2 regions of the Erwinia sp. CGal63 genome follow, and region 1 is predicted to be linked to the other one. Evidence: predicted binding sites of a transcription regulator. Region 1 holds the regulator's gene; the other holds the start of a gene.

Evidence for each region. Region 1 encodes PhoB, which activates phosphate uptake and scavenging genes when phosphate is short. Its sites were predicted from a motif close to CTGTCATAAAACTGNCNNAT; they were not measured.
Region 2: pstS (phosphate ABC transporter substrate-binding protein PstS) is a predicted target of PhoB. The motif match lies at 5,153-5,172, and genes of this name have one in related genera.

Annotation. Positions count from the first base shown of each region.
Region 1 covers NZ_JAKUMN010000004.1:343,113-352,185, forward strand. Annotated here, with positions in the region: gene MKZ79_RS15060 (DMT family transporter) at 1-328, opposite strand, end outside; gene MKZ79_RS15065 (DMT family transporter) at 336-770, opposite strand; gene MKZ79_RS15070 (LysR family transcriptional regulator) at 870-1,817, shown strand; gene MKZ79_RS15075 (SbcC/MukB-like Walker B domain-containing protein) at 1,829-5,500, opposite strand; gene sbcD (exonuclease subunit SbcD) at 5,497-6,714, opposite strand; gene phoB (phosphate response regulator transcription factor PhoB) at 6,915-7,604, shown strand; gene phoR (phosphate regulon sensor histidine kinase PhoR) at 7,628-8,941, shown strand; gene MKZ79_RS15095 (PstS family phosphate ABC transporter substrate-binding protein) at 8,959-9,073, shown strand, end outside.
Region 2 covers NZ_JAKUMN010000005.1:299,910-308,982, reverse strand. Annotated here, with positions in the region: gene glmU (bifunctional UDP-N-acetylglucosamine diphosphorylase/glucosamine-1-phosphate N-acetyltransferase GlmU) at 1-547, shown strand, start outside; gene glmS (glutamine--fructose-6-phosphate transaminase (isomerizing)) at 708-2,540, shown strand; gene MKZ79_RS16595 (DUF943 family protein) at 2,637-3,098, opposite strand; partial or broken gene MKZ79_RS16590 (YPO3983 family protein) at 3,095-3,927, opposite strand; gene MKZ79_RS16585 (hypothetical protein) at 4,263-4,679, opposite strand; gene pstS (phosphate ABC transporter substrate-binding protein PstS) at 5,277-6,317, shown strand; gene pstC (phosphate ABC transporter permease PstC) at 6,386-7,348, shown strand; gene pstA (phosphate ABC transporter permease PstA) at 7,345-8,232, shown strand; gene pstB (phosphate ABC transporter ATP-binding protein PstB) at 8,275-9,045, shown strand; gene phoU (phosphate signaling complex protein PhoU) at 9,062-9,073, shown strand, end outside.

The DNA.
Region 1 (9,073 bases):
TTAACATACTCATCGCCAGCTGGCCGAAGATCACCGCGACCGTGGCGACAGCGGCGCCGATACGCTGCACGGCCAGCACCATAATCACAATATAGGGAACGCCGCACAGCGCGCCCAGCAGCTGCCATTTCGGCACGTCCAGCAGGCTGACCGCCTGTTTCGGCTCAAAGAAGAAGATCAGCAAAGCGGTAATCAGCGCGCCGACGGAAAAAGTCAGAAAGGCGCAGCGGAACACGCCGACTTTGCTGCCCAGCTGGCCGTTGATCGCCGCCTGAATGCTCAGCATTGCGCCGCCGACCACGGCCAGAATAATCATCGTTATTGTTATCATTACCTTACCCCTTTGCCACCAGCGCCAGCGCGGCGACGATAAAAATTAGCGCGATCAGGCGCTTGCTGTCTGTCTTCCGCTGCGGCGTGCCCAGCAGACCGAAGTGATCAATGATCAGGCTTTTAAACACCTGTCCGGCAAGAATGCCAATCATGGTCATGGCGACGCCGATAACCGGCGTCGCTATGGTCAGGATCACCACATAAACCGGCCCGAGCACGCCGCCGAGTAGCTGCCAGCCTGGCTGGGCGAAAAACGACGGGCTGTTGCGCGGGCTGAAAAAGAGCATCAGCAGAAAAGTCAGCGCGGCGCCGACGCCGAAAATGCTGAACGTCGCCCAGAGATCGCCGACTTCGCCGCCCAGCGGCCCTAGCAGTCCGGCCTCTACGGAGAGCCCCATACCGCCGATAACTACCAGCAGTATCAATAAAAGTTGCATAGTGAAATTTCCCTGTTGAATAAAGCGCGGAAGAGTACAGCAGGCGATGAATGAGAAAAATGCTATAGTGCGGTAAACACCTTTGCGGGATATGCATTAATGCACGGTCTGGATGCCGTTAATCTGCGTGCGCTGAGAATTTTTATCGGCGTTTTCGACGCGCAAAATTTTTCTCAAGTAGCACGGCGCGAAGGCATTTCGGCTTCGCAGGTTTCGCGCGTTATTCACCAGCTGGAAGATACGCTGGGCCAGCAGCTTTTTTACCGTAATACCCGCTCGATTACGCCGACGGAAAGCGGGCGTTTATTTGTCGAGTATGCACGCGCCATGACCGGCAATATGGAAGAAGCCCGCAGAACGCTGTATGAAAGAACGCTGGCGCCTTCCGGGCTGGTGCGTATCAACGCGCCGATCTATTTCGGCCAGCGGCACGTCGCGCCCGGTCTGGCCGCGTTAGTTGAGCGCTATCCCCAGCTCTCAGTGGAAATGATGCAGACCGATGACTATATCGATCCGCATAAAGAGCCGGCTGACGTGATTTTCCGTATCGGCACGCTGACCGACTCGTCGTTTCATGCCCGTATATTCGGCACGCAATATTACTATCTGGCCGCCGCGCCAGACTATCTGCGCAGGCATGGGACGCCCGCGCATCCTGACGAGCTAAGTCGTCACCGCTGCCTGGTTTATCGCGGGTCATCCGGCCCCAACCGCTGGCTGTTCCGTCAGCCGGGCAGGGAATGGATTCACTATGCCGTAACGCCGTTGCTGGTGTCGAATCACGCGGAAACGCTGCTGGTCGCCGCGCTGGGCGGCATGGGACTGGTGCTGTTTCCGGACTGGCTGATTAACGACGGGCTGCAAACGGGCGAGCTGGTAAGAGTGCTGCCCGCATTCGAAGCCGCCATCAATACCGAACCGCAGCATATCGCGGCGATCTATCCCAATACGCGCCATCCGCCTCTTAACGTCAGGGCGGTGATCGATCATTATGTAGAGACTTTCGGATCGCCGCTCTACTGGCAGGATGCAGCGGATCGTCCCTGATGCCGCTTTCGTCAGGCTACAGGCGTTTCCAGCCTGCTGTAGCCCAGGCCGTTAACCTTGCGCACCTTGATCTGCACCGGAATGCGCTCTTTCATCGCCTCCACGTGGCTGATCACGCCGATGGTTTTGCCGCTGGCGTTCAGCGCGTCGAGCGCGTCGAGCGCGCCATCCAGCGTGGCGGCATCCAGCGTGCCGAAACCTTCGTCCAGGAACAGCGACTCGATGCGTGTTTTATGGCTGACCAGATCCGACAGCGCCAGCGCCAGCGCGAGGCTGACCAGGAAGCTCTCGCCGCCGGAAAGCGTACGGGTATCGCGCAGCGCATCCGCCTGCCAGGTATCGACCACCTGCAGCTCCAGCGCCTCCTGCGATTTGCGCTGCAGCAGATAGCGGCCATGCAGCCGGTTCAGCTGGTTGTTCGCCAGCCAGACAAGGTGATCCAGCGTCAGGCCCTGAGCGAATTTGCGGAACTTGTCGCCTTCTTTTGAGCCGATAAGCTGGTTCAGATAGCTCCAGTCCTCCAGCTGGCGCGCTTCCTGCTCGATGGTCGCCAGCAGATTTTTCTGCTGTTCGCGCCGCGCCGCGTCGCTGCTGAGCTGCTGCCGCGCCTCGCCCTGGCGGCGGGCGTTTTCCCTGAGCTGTTGTGAGAGGTTTTCCACTGCCGCCTGCAGAACAGCCCCGTCTTCCGGCAGATCGTGCGGTTTCTCCGGCAGCGTCGCCAGATTTTTTTCCGCCTGCGCCAGCAGGATGGCCGCCTGCTGACGTCGCTGCTCATGCGTTTTTTGCAGCGCCTGCAGCTGTCGCAGCCGCTCTTCGTCCAGCAGCGCCGCCATAAAGGCGCTTTCGCTGGCAAAGGCGCTGGCCGCCAGGGCTGAATCAAACGCCTGCTGCGCCTGCTCCAGCCGCTGCGTCAGCGTCTCCAGCTGCGCGCTCAGCGAATTATGCTGTCCGGTCAGGGTATTGTGCTGGTTCTGCCGCTCCTGCCACTGTCGCTGTAGCTGCTGGCAGCGGTCGCTATGCTGTTGAGAGAGCGCGCGCAGCAGCTGTTGCACCTCCGTCGCCGTCTTATCGCCAAACAGCTGCCGCCGCTGTTCGCGCAATGCGGCCAGCTCCTGCTGCGCGGTTTTGCCACGCTCTTCGCGCTGCGCAAGCTGCGCCTGCTCGCGCACTATCTCTTCCTGCAGCGTCTGCTGCTGCGCGGCCAGCGCGGTCAACTGCGAAGCCGTTTCACTCAGCGTCTGCGCCGTTTTGCTCCAGGTTTCCCACTCTTTCTGCCGCGCCGTCAGCCAGGCGTCGGTTTCTTCCGCCGACGGCAACGTCAGCGCCAGCCCGGTCAGCGAGGCGCGCAGCGTTTCCCGCTGCTGCCGGGCTTCCTGCTGCTGCCGGGCGAGCGCCTGTTCCTGCTCCTGCTGCGCCCTGACAGAAGTAAGCAGTTGCTGACCTGCCAGCTCCTGCTGCTGCGCGATGTCGCTTAGCGATTTTTGCAGTTCTGCCAGGCGATCCTTATGCTGCTGCAGCTGGCGCGTACGCTGCTGTAAAGCCAGCAGCTGCGTCTGCAGCTCGCTCTCCTGACGATCCTGCTCCGCCAGCCAGGCGTTAGCCTGCTGCAGTTCATCGGGAGAAGAGTCAAGCTTCAGCGCCTGCGCCGTCGTTTGCCACTGCGCGCGTAAATTCGCGGCTTCGCTTTCACTTTCTGCCAGCTCGCGCTGGAGCTTTTCCGCCTGCGCCTGCAGGTTCTTTACCTGCTCGCTTCTGGCCGTACCGCTGTCTTTCAGCTGCTCGACCTCCAGCTTTAACGCGGCCAGGCGCTGCTGGTTTTCAGAGAGATTCAGCGCCTGGTAGTCGGCTACGGCAGGATGCTGACAGGAGCCGCACAGCGGGCAGGGCTGTTCCGGCTCCAGGCGGGCACGATACTGCTCCAGATCGGCAATGCGCTGCTCAAGCTCACAGCGTTTTTCCAGATCCTGCTGATGCTGCCGCTTCTCTTTATAACCGTTGCGCAGGTGCTGCAGCTCGGTTTGCGCCTGCTGCAGCTGCTGTTGCAGCGTCTTAAGTTCGCTCTGTCGCCGCTGGCTGCGCTGCGTCAGCGCCGGCCACTGCGAAGCGATCAGCGCCAGGCTCTGCCGCTGCGGCCGCTGCTGCTGCAGTATGGCGAGCGTGGCCTGCAGCTGCTCTTCGGTATGCTGCTTTTGCTGCTGCGCCAGCGCCGCTTCGGCTTCCGCTACCTGCTTTTGCTGCGCTTCAAGCTGCTGCCGCTTCGGCTTCGCCTGCTGTTCCGCCTGTGCAATCTGCTGCTGTAAACGACTGACGGTTTGCTGCTCTTCATCCAGCCGCTTCTGCTGCGCCGTCAGCGCCTGTTCGCTCTGCTGCAGCTGCTCAAAGCGCGCACGCCAGAGCGGCAGCGATTCGCCCCAGCGGGCATAGTGCTCATGCTGCTGCTGCCAGCGCTGCTGCTCCTGCTGGCGGGCAAGGGTTTCCTGATGCTGCTGTTGCGCCTGTTGCAGCGCGGCGCGGCGTCCATGCAGATAGAGTTTGTAATCACTTACTTCTTTTTCCAGCGTCTGGCTCTGCTGCGCCAGCGTGGCGATACGGCTATCCAGCGGCAGCAGCTGTTCGGCGATCAGCGTCTCCTGCCGCTGCCGATCGTCTTCATGCTGCTGTCGCGCCGCTTCCGCCTTTTTCAGCTCGTCGGCCAGCTCGTCCAGCTGATGCTGAATCTGCTGGCGCTGCGTGCTGATTTGCTGCTGCTGCTCCGCTGTTTTTTGCCGATCCTGATGATGCTGATTACGCGACAGCCATTGCGGGCGCAGCTTTTCCGCCGGTTCGGCCTGTTGCAGCAGGCTCAGCTGCGGCAGCGCCGCCTGCCAGGCCGTTTCCGCCTGCTGCTGCTCTGCCGTCGCGGCTTCTTTTGCCTGTAGCGCCGCCTGATAGTGCTGCTGCCACTGCAGCAGCTGCTGCTGATGCTGTAATTGCGAAGTAAGCGCCTGCTCCTCTGTCAGCAGCTGTTCCGACAGCAAAGTAAGCTGTTGAATTTTCTCATCGTCCAGCAGCGCCATGCCGCTTGCCTGCGCCCGCAGGTTCTCCAGCGCGTTGCGGGCGTTTTTATGCCGCTCGAAAACGCTGGCGGAGAGGCGACCGTATATCTCTGTGCCGGTCAGCTCTTCCAGCAGCCCGGCGCGGCTGTTGGCATCGGCGTTCAGAAACGCGGCGAACTGCCCCTGCGAGAGCATCATTGATTTGGTAAAGCGATCGAAATCCAGACCGGTCAGCTCGGTCAGCATCTCCAGTTTGTCTTTGACCTTGTCAGCGACAATTTTATTGTCCTCACAGCGCGCCAGCTCGACGCGCGGCGCCTGCAGGTTGCCGTCTACCGCGCCGCGTGCGCGATTCTGGCTCCAGAACGCTCGCCAGGCTACGCCTTTGACTTCGAACTCCACTTCCGCGAGGCATTCGGCGGTATCGCGCGTCATCAGATCGTTTTGCGTCTGCGACAGTTTCCCCAGCCGCGACGTTTCGTGATAGAGCGCCAGGCAAATGGCGTCGAGCAGCGTGGTTTTCCCGGCGCCGGTCGGACCGGTAATGGCGAACAGCCCATTGCTGGCGAAAGGTTCGGCGGTAAAGTCGATTTTCCATTCGCCTTTCAGCGAGTTGAGGTTCTTGAATCTTAAGGTCAGGATTTTCATGACGGCTCCTCGTCCATTTCCGCCAGCGTCTGTCTGAACAGCAGCGTGGCGCGCTCAATACGGGCCGGATCCTCCTGTTCGGCGGCGAGGCGTCGCTGAAACACCTCTTCCACGCTCAGCTCGCTAAGGGTTTCCTTGTTCTGCCGGCTGAGGATGTTTTCGCGCTGTTCGCGGCTGCGGCGCAGCAGCACCACTTCTACCGGCAGAGTTTCAGCCAGCTCCTGAATATGCCGCTGGAGATCGTTCAGCCAGGTTTGCGTGACGATTTCAATATCCAGCCAGACTTTCTGGCCCGTTTGCGGCGGTTCAATCGCGCCGAGCTGTCGCTCTATCTCCTGCAGCGAGCCTTTGATCATCTGCATCGGCTGAAAAAGCGGCACCGTCAGCGGCGTCACCGCGCTTAGCTTGCCGTCAGCGAAATCCACCAGGAAGACGCTTTTTTCCCGGCCCAGCTCGTCAAAGCTGAGCGGTATGGGCGAGCCGCTGTAGCGGATATAATCCGTGTCGGCGATGCGCTGCGCGCGATGAATATGGCCCAGCGCGATATAGTCCGCGGGCGGAAAGGCCTGAGCGGGAAAGGCGTCCAGCGTGCCGATATAGATATCGCGCACGGCGTCGCTTTTGGTGACGCCCATCGTAGTCAAATGGCCGGTGGCGATAATGGGCAGCGGCAGGCCCAGCTCGTCGCGCCTCTCAACCGCCGCCGCATAGCTGCGCTGATAGTGGTGAGTAATCGCTTCCAGCAGCGTCTGCTGTTTCTCTCGTCCCGACTGTCCCGCTTTGCTTAGCGTAATGTCGCGCGGACGCAGAAAAGGGATGGCGCAAAGCAGCGCGCCGGGCTCGCCGTCGCGACGATTCAGCAGCAGCACCTGATCGGCCGGATCTTCGCTGGCGGCGGCGATAACCCGCGTGTTCAGGCAGGCGAGCAGCTCGCGGGATTCGTTCAGCATGGCCACGGAGTCGTGATTGCCCGCCAGAATAATCAGCTGGCAGCCGGTCTGCTGCAGTCTGACCACAAAGCGGTTGTAAAGCTCGCGCGCATAGCTGGGCGGCGAACCGGTATCAAAGATGTCGCCGGCGACGACCACGGCATCGACCTGATGCTGCTCCACCTGCGCGACCAGCCACGTCAGAAAAGCTTCATGTTCCGGCGCACGGCTTTTGGTGTAAAAAAACTGGCCGAGATGCCAGTCGGCGGTGTGAATAAGTCGCATAGCGTCCCTTCTGTGTCAGGTAAGCGAGACGCCGATTATAAACGGCTGGCCAAAAAACCTCAGCAACGCATTTTCATCCTGCTGAAAAGTGTTATAAAACTGATGAATAGCGGCTGGATTTTTTCATAAAAGTGTCATAAATCTGACGCATAATGGCGCCGCATATCCGGTGACATTCCGTCACAGACGCAGGAGCAATAATGGCTAAGCGCATTCTGGTAGTCGAAGATGAAGCCCCAATTCGTGAGATGTTGTGTTTTGTGCTGGAACAAAATGACTATCAGCCGATAGAAGCGGAAGATTATGACAGCGCCATTAATCTGCTGATCGAACCCTGGCCGGATCTGATCCTGCTGGACTGGATGCTGCCTGGCGGCACGGGTATCCAGTTTATCCGTCATCTGAAGCGCGAGGCGATGACCCGCGATATTCCGGTGATGATGCTGACCGCGCGCGGCGAAGAAGAAGACCGCGTGCGCGGGCTGGAAGTCGGCGCCGACGACTATATTATCAAGCCTTTCTCACCCAAAGAGCTGGTGGCGCGGATTAAAGCGGTAATGCGCCGTATATCGCCGATGGCGGTGGAAGAAGTCATCGAAATTCAGGGACTGAGCCTGGATCCCTCTTCGCACCGCGTGATGTCCGAGACACAGCCGCTGGAGATGGGGCCAACAGAATATAAGCTGCTGCACTTCTTTATGACGCATCCCGAGCGCGTCTACAGCCGCGAGCAGTTGCTTAATCACGTCTGGGGCACTAACGTCTACGTGGAAGATCGTACTGTGGACGTGCATATTCGCCGTCTGCGTAAGGCACTTGAACTGACCGGACACGATCGTATGGTGCAGACAGTTCGCGGAACAGGCTACCGTTTCTCTGCGCGTTACTGATTGTCCCCACTGGAGTTTTCATTGTGCTGGAACGCCTCTCCTGGAAGAGATTGCTGCTTGAGCTGCTGCTCGCCTGTTTACCAGCGCTGATCCTTGGACTGCTGGTCGGCGGGCTGCCCTGGTGGCTGCTGCTGGCCACGCTGGCCATACTGGGCTGGCATTTTACCAACCTGCTTCGCCTCTCTCACTGGCTGTGGATCGACCGCAGCATCACGCCGCCGACCGGGCGCGGCAGCTGGGAACCGCTGTTTTATGGCCTGTATCAAATGCAGGCGCGCAACCGTCGCCGCCGTCGCGAGTTGGGACATCTGATTAAAAGGTTTCGCAGCGGCGCGGAGTCGCTGCCGGACGCGGTGGTACTGACCACCGAAGAGGGCACGATTTTCTGGTGCAACGGCCTGGCGCAGCAAATGTTGGGGCTGCGCTGGCCGGAAGATAACGGTCAAAATATCCTTAACCTGCTGCGCTATCCCGAGTTTACCCTTTACCTGCGCCAGCGTGACTTCTCACGACCGCTGACGCTGGTGCTGAACAGCCATCGTCACCTTGAGTTCCGCGTGATGCCCTATAGCGAAGGCCAGTGGCTGCTGGTGGCGCGCGACGTAACCCAAATGCATCAGCTGGAAGGCGCGCGACGCAACTTTTTCGCCAACGTCAGTCATGAATTGCGCACGCCGCTTACGGTGCTGCAGGGTTATCTGGAGATGATGAGCGACGCGGTGCTGGAAGGGCCGTCGCGCGATAAGGCGTTGCACACCATGCAGGAGCAAACCCGACGAATGGACGCGCTGGTGAAACAGCTGCTGACGCTGTCGCGAATCGAGGCTGCTCCGGCGCTGGATCTGCAGGAAAAAGTCGATGTGCCGCTGATGCTGCGGCTGCTGCAGCGCGAGGCGGAAACGCTCAGCCAGGGTCGCCACCAGATCCATTTTTCCGCCGATCCGCAGCTACGGGTATTCGGCAACGACGAACAGCTGCGCAGCGCCATTTCCAACCTGGTTTACAACGCGGTCAACCATACGCCGGAAGGCACGCGTATTGATATCAGCTGGAAAAAAACGGCGCATGGCGCGCAATTTAAAGTTTGTGATAACGGGCCAGGCATCGCCGCAGAACATATTCCTCGTCTGACCGAGCGCTTTTATCGCGTTGATAAGGCGCGCTCGCGGCAAACCGGCGGCAGCGGCCTGGGACTGGCTATCGTTAAACATGCGCTCGGCCATCATAATACGCGCCTGGAGATAACCAGCCAGCCGGGAAAAGAGACCTGTTTCGGCTTCTCGCTGCCTGCAAGGTTGATTGTCAGCGGTGAACTGGCTCAGAATGCGGTTCACTGAGCAGGCGGACGAGAAAAATGAAAAAGTGGTTTGTTGCGCTGATGCTGCTGTGCAGCTCGGCTGGTGCAAGCGAAACTATGCTGGCTGGCAACCTCAGCAGCGTAGGCTCGGATACGCTCGGCACATTAATGA
Region 2 (9,073 bases), on a different contig from region 1:
TACCAACGTGATTATCGAAGGCCGCGTGCAGCTTGGCGATCGGGTGAAAATCGGCAGCGGTTGCGTACTGAAAAACTGCGTGATTGGCGACGATTGCGAAATCAGCCCTTATAGCGTGCTGGAAGAGGCCACGCTGGCCGCCGCCTGCACCGTCGGCCCGTTCGCCCGCCTTCGTCCGGGCAGCTCGCTGGCCGAGCACGCGCACGTTGGCAACTTTGTCGAAATGAAAAAAGCGACGCTGGGCAAAGGCTCGAAAGCGGGCCATCTGAGCTATCTGGGCGACGCTTCGATCGGCGCCAACGTCAATATCGGCGCCGGCACCATCACCTGCAACTATGATGGCGCCAATAAATCGCTGACGGTTATCGGCGATGACGTTTTCGTCGGCTCGGACACCCAGCTGGTGGCGCCGGTTTCGGTTGCGGCAGGTTCAACCATCGCTGCCGGTACTACGGTAATGAAAGATATTCCCGCGGCAGGCCTGACCTACAATCGCAAAGAGCAAAATCTGAAAGCAGACTGGCAGCGGCCAGTGAAGAAAAAATAATTTTACGGGCGGCGAAGATCGCCCGAAAGCAGTAAAGGATGCTCGTCATCCCCATAAAAATAATCCCCACTCTCTACAAGGCTCGGGGAACCGGAACATACCGGAACAAACAGGCAGAAGACAAGTTAATGGCATACGCCATAACGTCAGGAAAACAACTATGTGTGGAATTGTAGGTGCAGTAGCGCAGCGTGATATCGCAGAAATCCTGTTGGAGGGATTACGTCGCCTGGAGTATCGGGGCTATGACTCCGCCGGCCTGGCCGTGGTGACCGCCGAAGGGCAGATCACTCGTCTTCGCCGCGTAGGCAAAGTGCAAAAGCTGGCGGAAGCGGCGGAAACCACGTCGCTGACCGGCGGCACCGGTATCGCGCACACTCGCTGGGCAACGCACGGCGAGCCGTCGGAAGCCAATGCGCATCCTCATATCTCAGAACATATCGTTATCGTGCATAACGGCATTATTGAAAACCACGAGCCGCTGCGCGAGCGGCTGAAGTCGCTGGGCTACCGCTTTGCTTCCGAAACGGACACGGAAGTGGTCGCGCACCTGGTGCACTGGGAGCAGAAGCAGAGCGGCGGTTCGCTGCGCGAAGTCGTACAGCGCGTTATTCCGCAGCTGCGCGGCGCTTACGGCATGGTGATCATGGACAGCCGCGATCCGTCCGTGCTGGTGGCGGCCCGTTCCGGCAGTCCGCTGGTGATTGGCCGCGGCGTGGGCGAGAACTTTATCGCCTCTGACCAGCTGGCGCTGCTGCCGGTCACGCGTCGCTTTATCTATCTGGAAGAGGGCGATATCGCGGAGATTAGCCGTCGCGACGTCGTTATTTTCGATGCGCTGGGCGAACGCGTGCAGCGTGGCGAAATCGAATCCAGCGTGCAGTACGACGCAGGCGATAAAGGCGTTTACCGCCACTATATGCAGAAAGAGATTTATGAACAGCCGCAGGCGATCAAAAACACCCTGAGCGGGCGTTTCAGCCACGGCGAAGTCGATCTCTCCGAGCTTGGCCCGCACGCCAATGAGCTGCTGGCACAGGTCGAACATATTCAGATTGTCGCCTGCGGTACCTCTTACAACTCCGGCATGGTATCGCGCTACTGGTTTGAAGCGCTGGCCAACGTGCCGTGCGACGTGGAGATCGCTTCCGAGTTCCGCTACCGCAAATCGGCGGTGCGCAAAAACAGCCTGATGATCACGCTGTCGCAGTCTGGCGAAACGGCGGATACGCTGGCGGCGCTGCGCCTGTCGAAAGAGCTGGGCTATCTTGGTTCGCTGGCGATCTGCAACGTGGCCGGCTCTTCGCTGGTACGCGAATCCAGCCTGGCGCTGATGACCAAAGCCGGCACGGAAATCGGCGTGGCTTCCACGAAAGCTTTCACCACGCAGCTGACCGTGCTGCTGATGCTGGTGGCTAAAATTGGCCGCCTGAAAGGGATGGATGCGCAGATCGAGCACGATATCGTCCACGGTCTACAGGCGCTGCCAAGCCGCATCGAGCAAATGCTGTCGCAGGACAAGCAGATTGAAGCGCTGGCGGAAGAGTTCTCCGACAAGCATCATGCGCTGTTCCTGGGCCGAGGCGATCAGTATCCGATTGCGATGGAGGGCGCGCTGAAGCTGAAGGAGATCTCCTATATCCACGCCGAAGCCTACGCGGCGGGCGAGCTGAAGCACGGCCCGCTGGCGCTGATCGATGCCGATATGCCGGTTATCGTGGTTGCGCCCAACAACGAGCTGCTGGAGAAGCTGAAGTCGAACATTGAAGAGGTTCGCGCTCGCGGCGGGCTGCTCTATGTGTTCGCCGATCGGGACGCCGGCTTTGTGGACAGCGAAGGGATGCGCATTATCCCGCTGCCGCACGTGGAAGAGATTATCGCGCCGATCTTCTATACCGTGCCGCTGCAGCTGCTCTCCTATCACGTCGCGCTGATTAAAGGCACCGACGTCGATCAGCCGCGCAACCTGGCGAAATCGGTTACGGTAGAGTAATTGACCAACGCGCTAACCAGTATGGTTAGCGCGTTATCTTTTGCTGTAATTTGTGGCGGCCAGTGGCAAGGTTGTTTCTTCACGCAAAGTACAATCCTAATCGAACCGGACTTTTATAATATCGCCATCCTGGCCCAAGCGATAATTATCGCCATCGTACGCGTTGAAAGTGATACCAAAATTTCTGCTTTTATCTACGGAAAAAACAGCCTCCTTTTCGATACAGTTGACTTTAGTTTTCATATCGTCAAAACAGAGCCGGTCATACTTTCCCTCTTCTTTATAACCCTCACCGAAATCCCAAAAGATAATGGTAAAGTAACCAGACGATGAGGGTTTAGGGATATCATATTTTTCTTTCAGCCTGTCTTTGTTTTTCAGCCACCAGTTTATTTTCCCCTTATCTGTTAGTGGAAAATTTCTGACTAAAACATTGCTGTGATTATCATTATCATGAACGGCAATAATTTCTACCGGACGCAGCGATAACCAAAGCCAGTAACCAGACAATACGCAGCCAGCCAGAAAGAGCAGAAAGATGGCTTTCCTGTTTTTCATTTTCGTTTTCCTGTCATTTCTACGGTGGCTTCCATATTGGTCAGGGCCTGAAGCCAAACTGATTGTATCGCTGTAGCACAAACCAGATGCGGAAAAAGCGGAACTGATTGAACCTGAATTTTGAAATATCGTCAACGTCAAGGCCAAAGTGATCCTGAACTTTGTAATGTACTACCGCCCGATAATGGTCATTGTCAACCTGCAGCGATTTTAGCGTAATGTGCGTAGCCCAGGTATCGTGGACTGTTATACCCATGCCGTTAAAATTGTCCTGGAAGCGGTCAAATTTAGGGAGCTTTCCTTCAAGGATAGTTTTTCGTAACTCATCTTTATCCTTTGCCGGGTAATGCTTACCTTCCCAGTCAATATATTTTCCAATAGTCTCACTTAACCGTAAACGAGTGCTGTTTGGCGTGTTATCGGACAAAATATGATCCTTCAGCGCCCTGTCCAGGCTCATACTGCTGAAGGGTGAACCGTTGCCATGCTGCATGTGGGTAATCATCTCTTCGATCAGATGACGATAAGGCCCGTATACCGAGAACAGGGAGGAGAGCTGGCGGAATTCATCAAACAGAATCGCAGCGCACTGCTGGCGGGTAATCTTCCTGCCTTCACCACGGGAGCCGTAAAACATAGACTGTGGCTGATTAAACGGCGTGATTTTCGTCAGGGTATAAGGATTAGCTCTGGTGGAAACATCCACCAGACCATAATGGGATTTTAGCTGTGCTTCGGTCAGGTCTCCGCAACGCATATCACTGGCGCTGTCGTCGTCCATTCTCTTTTGGGTTTTAAACAGGGTGCAGGGAAATTGTAGTTTGGCCATTGCAACACTCTCCTTGTGTTATCGTCCGATGCAATCCTTACAAAGGATACGTGATAAAAGGTCGGAGAGAAAACGCTGCGCGGCTCCTCTGCCTGAATTCGGATTTCCGGCCGCTTCAGCGAGAAAGAGTAGCGTATGCCCTGGCCTGTAGCTGACGACAACATGCTCCAGTCGATTACCTTATTCGACAGCTGGTTCACCCGCCAGCAATCTGCCGCGGCGCTATGTTGTATTTAATCGTTTTCCTGGCGTATAGCAGCCGCGCAACCTGGCGAAATCGGTCACGGTAGAGTAATTGACCAACGCGCTAACCAGTATGGTTAGCGCGTTATCTGTTAGCGCGTCTGGCTTTTCACTTCGTCCAGCGATTTTTTTAGTCCGGCGATTTCTTCTTTAAGGCTCGCGGTCGTTTTCTGCAACAGGTAAATCGCCAACTCTTTTTCTCCTTCGCTTCTCTTCATTTCCTGCACTTCCTGCATTTTTCGATCAAACATGCTTTTTTGTTCATCTATTATTTCCTGCTGCGTAGCTATCTTTTTTTCCAATTCAGAGATTTTTTTAGGTATCTTTTCTAATTCACTAACTTTGAACGCTGGATAAAATTCTGGATTCGTAGCTCGGTTAATAGCTATTAAATAATCATCGTAAAGATAAGGGTTTCCTTTATACCGTGGGTTTTCATCTGCTGCTATAGCCGACCCGCCAAAGGTTAATAACAGTACACCGGCTATCGTCTTTGCTCTGTTGTTCATAAAAAATTCCCTTAATTAATATATCCTGATTTGTAGTAGATTGGCTGAATCAACCGTCATCGACGGTCATGCCGTGTTTGATAATAAGCGGCTTATAGCGGCTGAAAATTGAGTAAAAGATGATTTTTCTTCAATGAAAAATGGAGAAAGGTAAAGCTGCGTCTGCGTCCTTCTCCTGGTCGTAAAATCGTCCTTATCTTACCCATCAAACAAAGTGGGTATGTTGAACTTGTCAACGCCTGAAGAACTCTGCGAAAGGGGTCATCTCATAGCGTTCCTTTACAATGAAGCAGATGCTTTTTGACGGCTGCCGTGTGCGGGTAAAGCTGGCCGCTGGTTTGCTTCATTATTTCACACGGGAGAGCGGCGCGGTGCAATGCGATGTCGCTTATGTCGTTGAAAAGAGGCACGTGCTAACGCAACGGGGACGGGCTTCAGGCCAGTTTTTTCTGGAGCCATTGCTTAAAAGATCTCCGTCACAAAACTGTCATATTGCGTACATTTTACTGTCATCAAACTGTCCTATTTTGCCTCCAGCAGCAATCATTATTCATACTAAAACAGTATAAAGACTGACTTTAATCCCCTGGAGGGAATATGACACTGATGCAAAAGACCCTGGCTCGCTGTGTGGCTGTCACCCTGTCGCTGAGCGCGGTTTCCGCTTTCGCTGCCGACAACCTGACCGGCGCAGGCGGGACTTTCCCGGCGCCGGTTTATAACAAATGGGCGGCCGAGTACAACAAAGCAACAGGCGCGCAGATTAACTATCAGGGCATCGGTTCCTCCGGCGGCGTAAAACAGATTATCGCTAAAACTGTCGATTTCGGTGCTTCCGACGCGCCGATGAAAGATGAAGATCTGCAGAAAAATGGCCTGTTCCAGTTTCCAACCGTGATTGGCGGCGTGGTGCTGGCGGTCAATATTCCCGGCGTGAAATCCGGCGAGCTGACGCTGGACGGCAAAACCGTTGGCGACATCTACCTGGGCAACGTGAAAAAGTGGAACGATCCGGCCATCACTAAACTGAACCCTGGCATCAAACTGCCTGATTCCAATATCAACGTGGTGCGCCGCGCTGACGGTTCCGGCACCTCTTTTGTCTTCACCAGCTATCTGGCGAAAGTGAACAGCGACTGGAACAGCAAAATCGGCAAGGGCAATACCGTTAACTGGCCAACCGGTTTGGGCGGCAAGGGTAACGACGGCGTAGCCGCTTTCGTCCAGCGTCTGCCTGGCTCTATCGGCTATGTGGAATACGCCTACGCGAAACAGAACAACCTGGCCTACACCAAACTGCTGGATGCCGACGGCAAAGCCGTAGCGCCGAGCGAGCAGAGCTTTAGCGACGCGGCGAAAGGCGCGGACTGGAGCAAATCCTTCGCCCAGGATCTGACTTACCAGAAAGGCGACAACGCCTGGCCAATCACCTCCACGACTTTCATCCTGATGCATAAAGAGCAGGCTAACGCGGAGAAAGGCGCGGCGGTACTGAAGTTCTTCGACTGGGCCTATAAAAACGGCGACGCCACCACCACCAGCCTGGATTACGCGGCGCTGCCGGATTCCGTGGTGGAGCAGATCCGCGCCGCCTGGAAAACCAACGTGAAAGACAGCTCAGGCAAAGCGCTGTACTAAGCTGAGCAATCGGCTGTGAGTCCCGGGCGGCCATTGTGCCGCCCAACACTTTTACTATCGGGAATTTTATGGCTACAACCAGGCCGACATTCAACGCACCCGGCAAGCAAGGCGACATCATCTTTGGCGCGCTGGTCAAACTGGCGGCGCTGATTGTGCTGTTGCTGCTTGGCGGCATTATTGTCTCGCTTATCTTCTCCTCCTGGCCCAGCATTCAGAAATTCGGTTTCTCTTTTCTGTGGACTAAAACCTGGGATGCGCCCAACGAGCAGTTTGGCGCGCTGGTGCCGATTTACGGCACGCTTGTGACCTCCGTTATCGCCCTGATTATCGCCGTACCGGTAAGCTTCGGCATCGCGCTGTTTCTGACCGAGCTGGCGCCAGGCTGGCTGCGCCGTCCTTTAGGGGTAGCGATCGAACTGCTGGCCGCTATCCCCAGCATCGTTTACGGCATGTGGGGACTCTTTATTTTCGCGCCGCTGTTTGCCACTTACTTCCAGACGCCGCTGGGCGACCTGATGGCGAATATTCCCATCGTCGGCACGCTTTTCTCCGGCCCGGCTTTCGGCATCGGCATTCTGGCCGCCGGGATTATCCTGGCGATTATGATTATTCCCTATATCGCTTCGGTAATGCGCGACGTGTTCGAGCAGACGCCGGTAATGATGAAAGAGTCCGCCTACGGCATCGGCTGTACCACCTGGGAAGTGATCTGGCGCATCGTGCTGCCGTTCACTAAAAACGGCGTGATTGGCGGCATTATGCTGGGACTGGGCCGCGCGCTGGGTGAAACCATGGCGGTGACCTTTATTATCGGCAATACCTACCAGCTGGACAGCGCCTCGCTGTTTATGCCGGGCAACAGCATCACCTCCGCGCTGGCGAACGAGTTCGCCGAGGCCGAGTCGGGCGTGCATACCGCCGCGCTGATGGAGCTGGGTCTGATCCTGTTCGTTATCACCTTTATCGTGCTGGCCTGTTCGAAGCTGATGATCCTGCGCCTGGCGAAAAGTGAAGGAGCGCGCTCATGACCATGATGGCGATGCAGTCTCGCGCGGAGCTGGAAGCTTCCCGCCGCAAAATGCAGGCGTGGCGGCGGATGAAAAACCGCATCGCGCTGGCGCTTTCCCTGATGACGATGGCTTTTGGCCTGTTCTGGCTAATCTGGATCCTGTGGGCGACGATCACCCGCGGCGTCGACGGCATGACGCTGGCGCTGTTTACGGAAAATACGCCGCCGCCGAATACGGCCGGCGGTGGCCTGGCCAACGCCATTATGGGCAGCGGCCTGCTGATTTTCTGGTCGACGATTGTGGGTACGCCGTTGGGCATTCTGGCCGGAATCTATCTGGCGGAATATGGCCGTAAGGGCTGGCTGGCGGAAACTATCCGTTTTATCAACGATATCCTGCTTTCCGCGCCTTCTATCGTGGTCGGCCTGTTCGTCTACACGCTGGTGGTGGCGCAGATGCAGCACTTCTCCGGCCTGGCGGGCGCGGTGGCGCTGGCGCTGCTGCAGATCCCTATCGTGATCCGCACTACCGAGAACATGCTGAAGCTGGTACCGGACAGCCTGCGCGAAGCGGCCTACGCGCTGGGTACGCCGAAGTGGAAGATGATTTCCGCTATAACGCTCAAAGCGTCGGTGTCGGGCATTCTGACCGGCGTGCTGCTGGCGATAGCGCGTATCGCTGGGGAAACGGCGCCGCTGCTGTTTACCTCGCTCTCCAACCAGTTCTGGAGCACCGATATGCTGCAGCCGCTGGCAAACCTGCCGGTGACGATCTTTAAATTCGCCATGAGCCCGTTTGCCGAATGGCAAAGCCTGGCCTGGGCGGGCGTGCTGCTGATTACCCTTTGCGTGCTGATTTTAAATATCCTGGCGCGCGTGATTTTCGCCAAAGGCAAACACTGATCCGACGCGCGGCTACGGCGGCGCGCATAAGCGAGAAAAAGAATGGCTGACAACACTTCCGGCAACATGATTCAGGTTCGCGATTTGAACTTCTACTACGGGAAGTTTCATGCGCTGAAGAACATCAATCTCTCTATTGCCAAAAACCAGGTAACCGCTTTTATCGGCCCGTCGGGCTGCGGCAAATCGACGCTATTGCGCACCTTTAACAAGATGTTTTCGCTCTATCCGGAGCAGCGTGCCGAAGGCGAGATTCTGCTGGATGGCGAAAACATTCTGACCGCCAGCCAGGATATCGCCCTGCTGCGCGCGCGCGTGGGCATGGTGTTCCAGAAGCCGACGCCGTTCCCGATGTCGATTTACGACAACATCGCCTTCGGCGTGCGCTTATTTGAAAAACTTTCCCGTGCCGAGATGGACGAGCGCGTACAATGGGCGCTGACCAAAGCGGCGCTGTGGACGGAAACCAAAGATAAGCTGCATCAGAGCGGTTACAGCCTTTCCGGCGGCCAGCAGCAGCGCCTTTGTATCGCGCGCGGTATTGCGATTCGGCCAGAGGTGCTGCTGTTGGATGAGCCGTGTTCCGCGCTGGACCCGATCTCTACCGGACGCATCGAAGAGCTGATCACCGAGCTGAAGCAGGATTACACCGTGGTGATCGTCACGCATAACATGCAGCAGGCCGCGCGCTGTTCCGACCATACGGCCTTTATGTATCTGGGCGAGCTGATCGAGTTCAGCGATACCGATACGCTGTTTACCAAACCGCACCAAAAACAAACTGAAGACTACATTACCGGCCGCTATGGTTGATTGACTGGAGAAGCGCATGGACAACCTG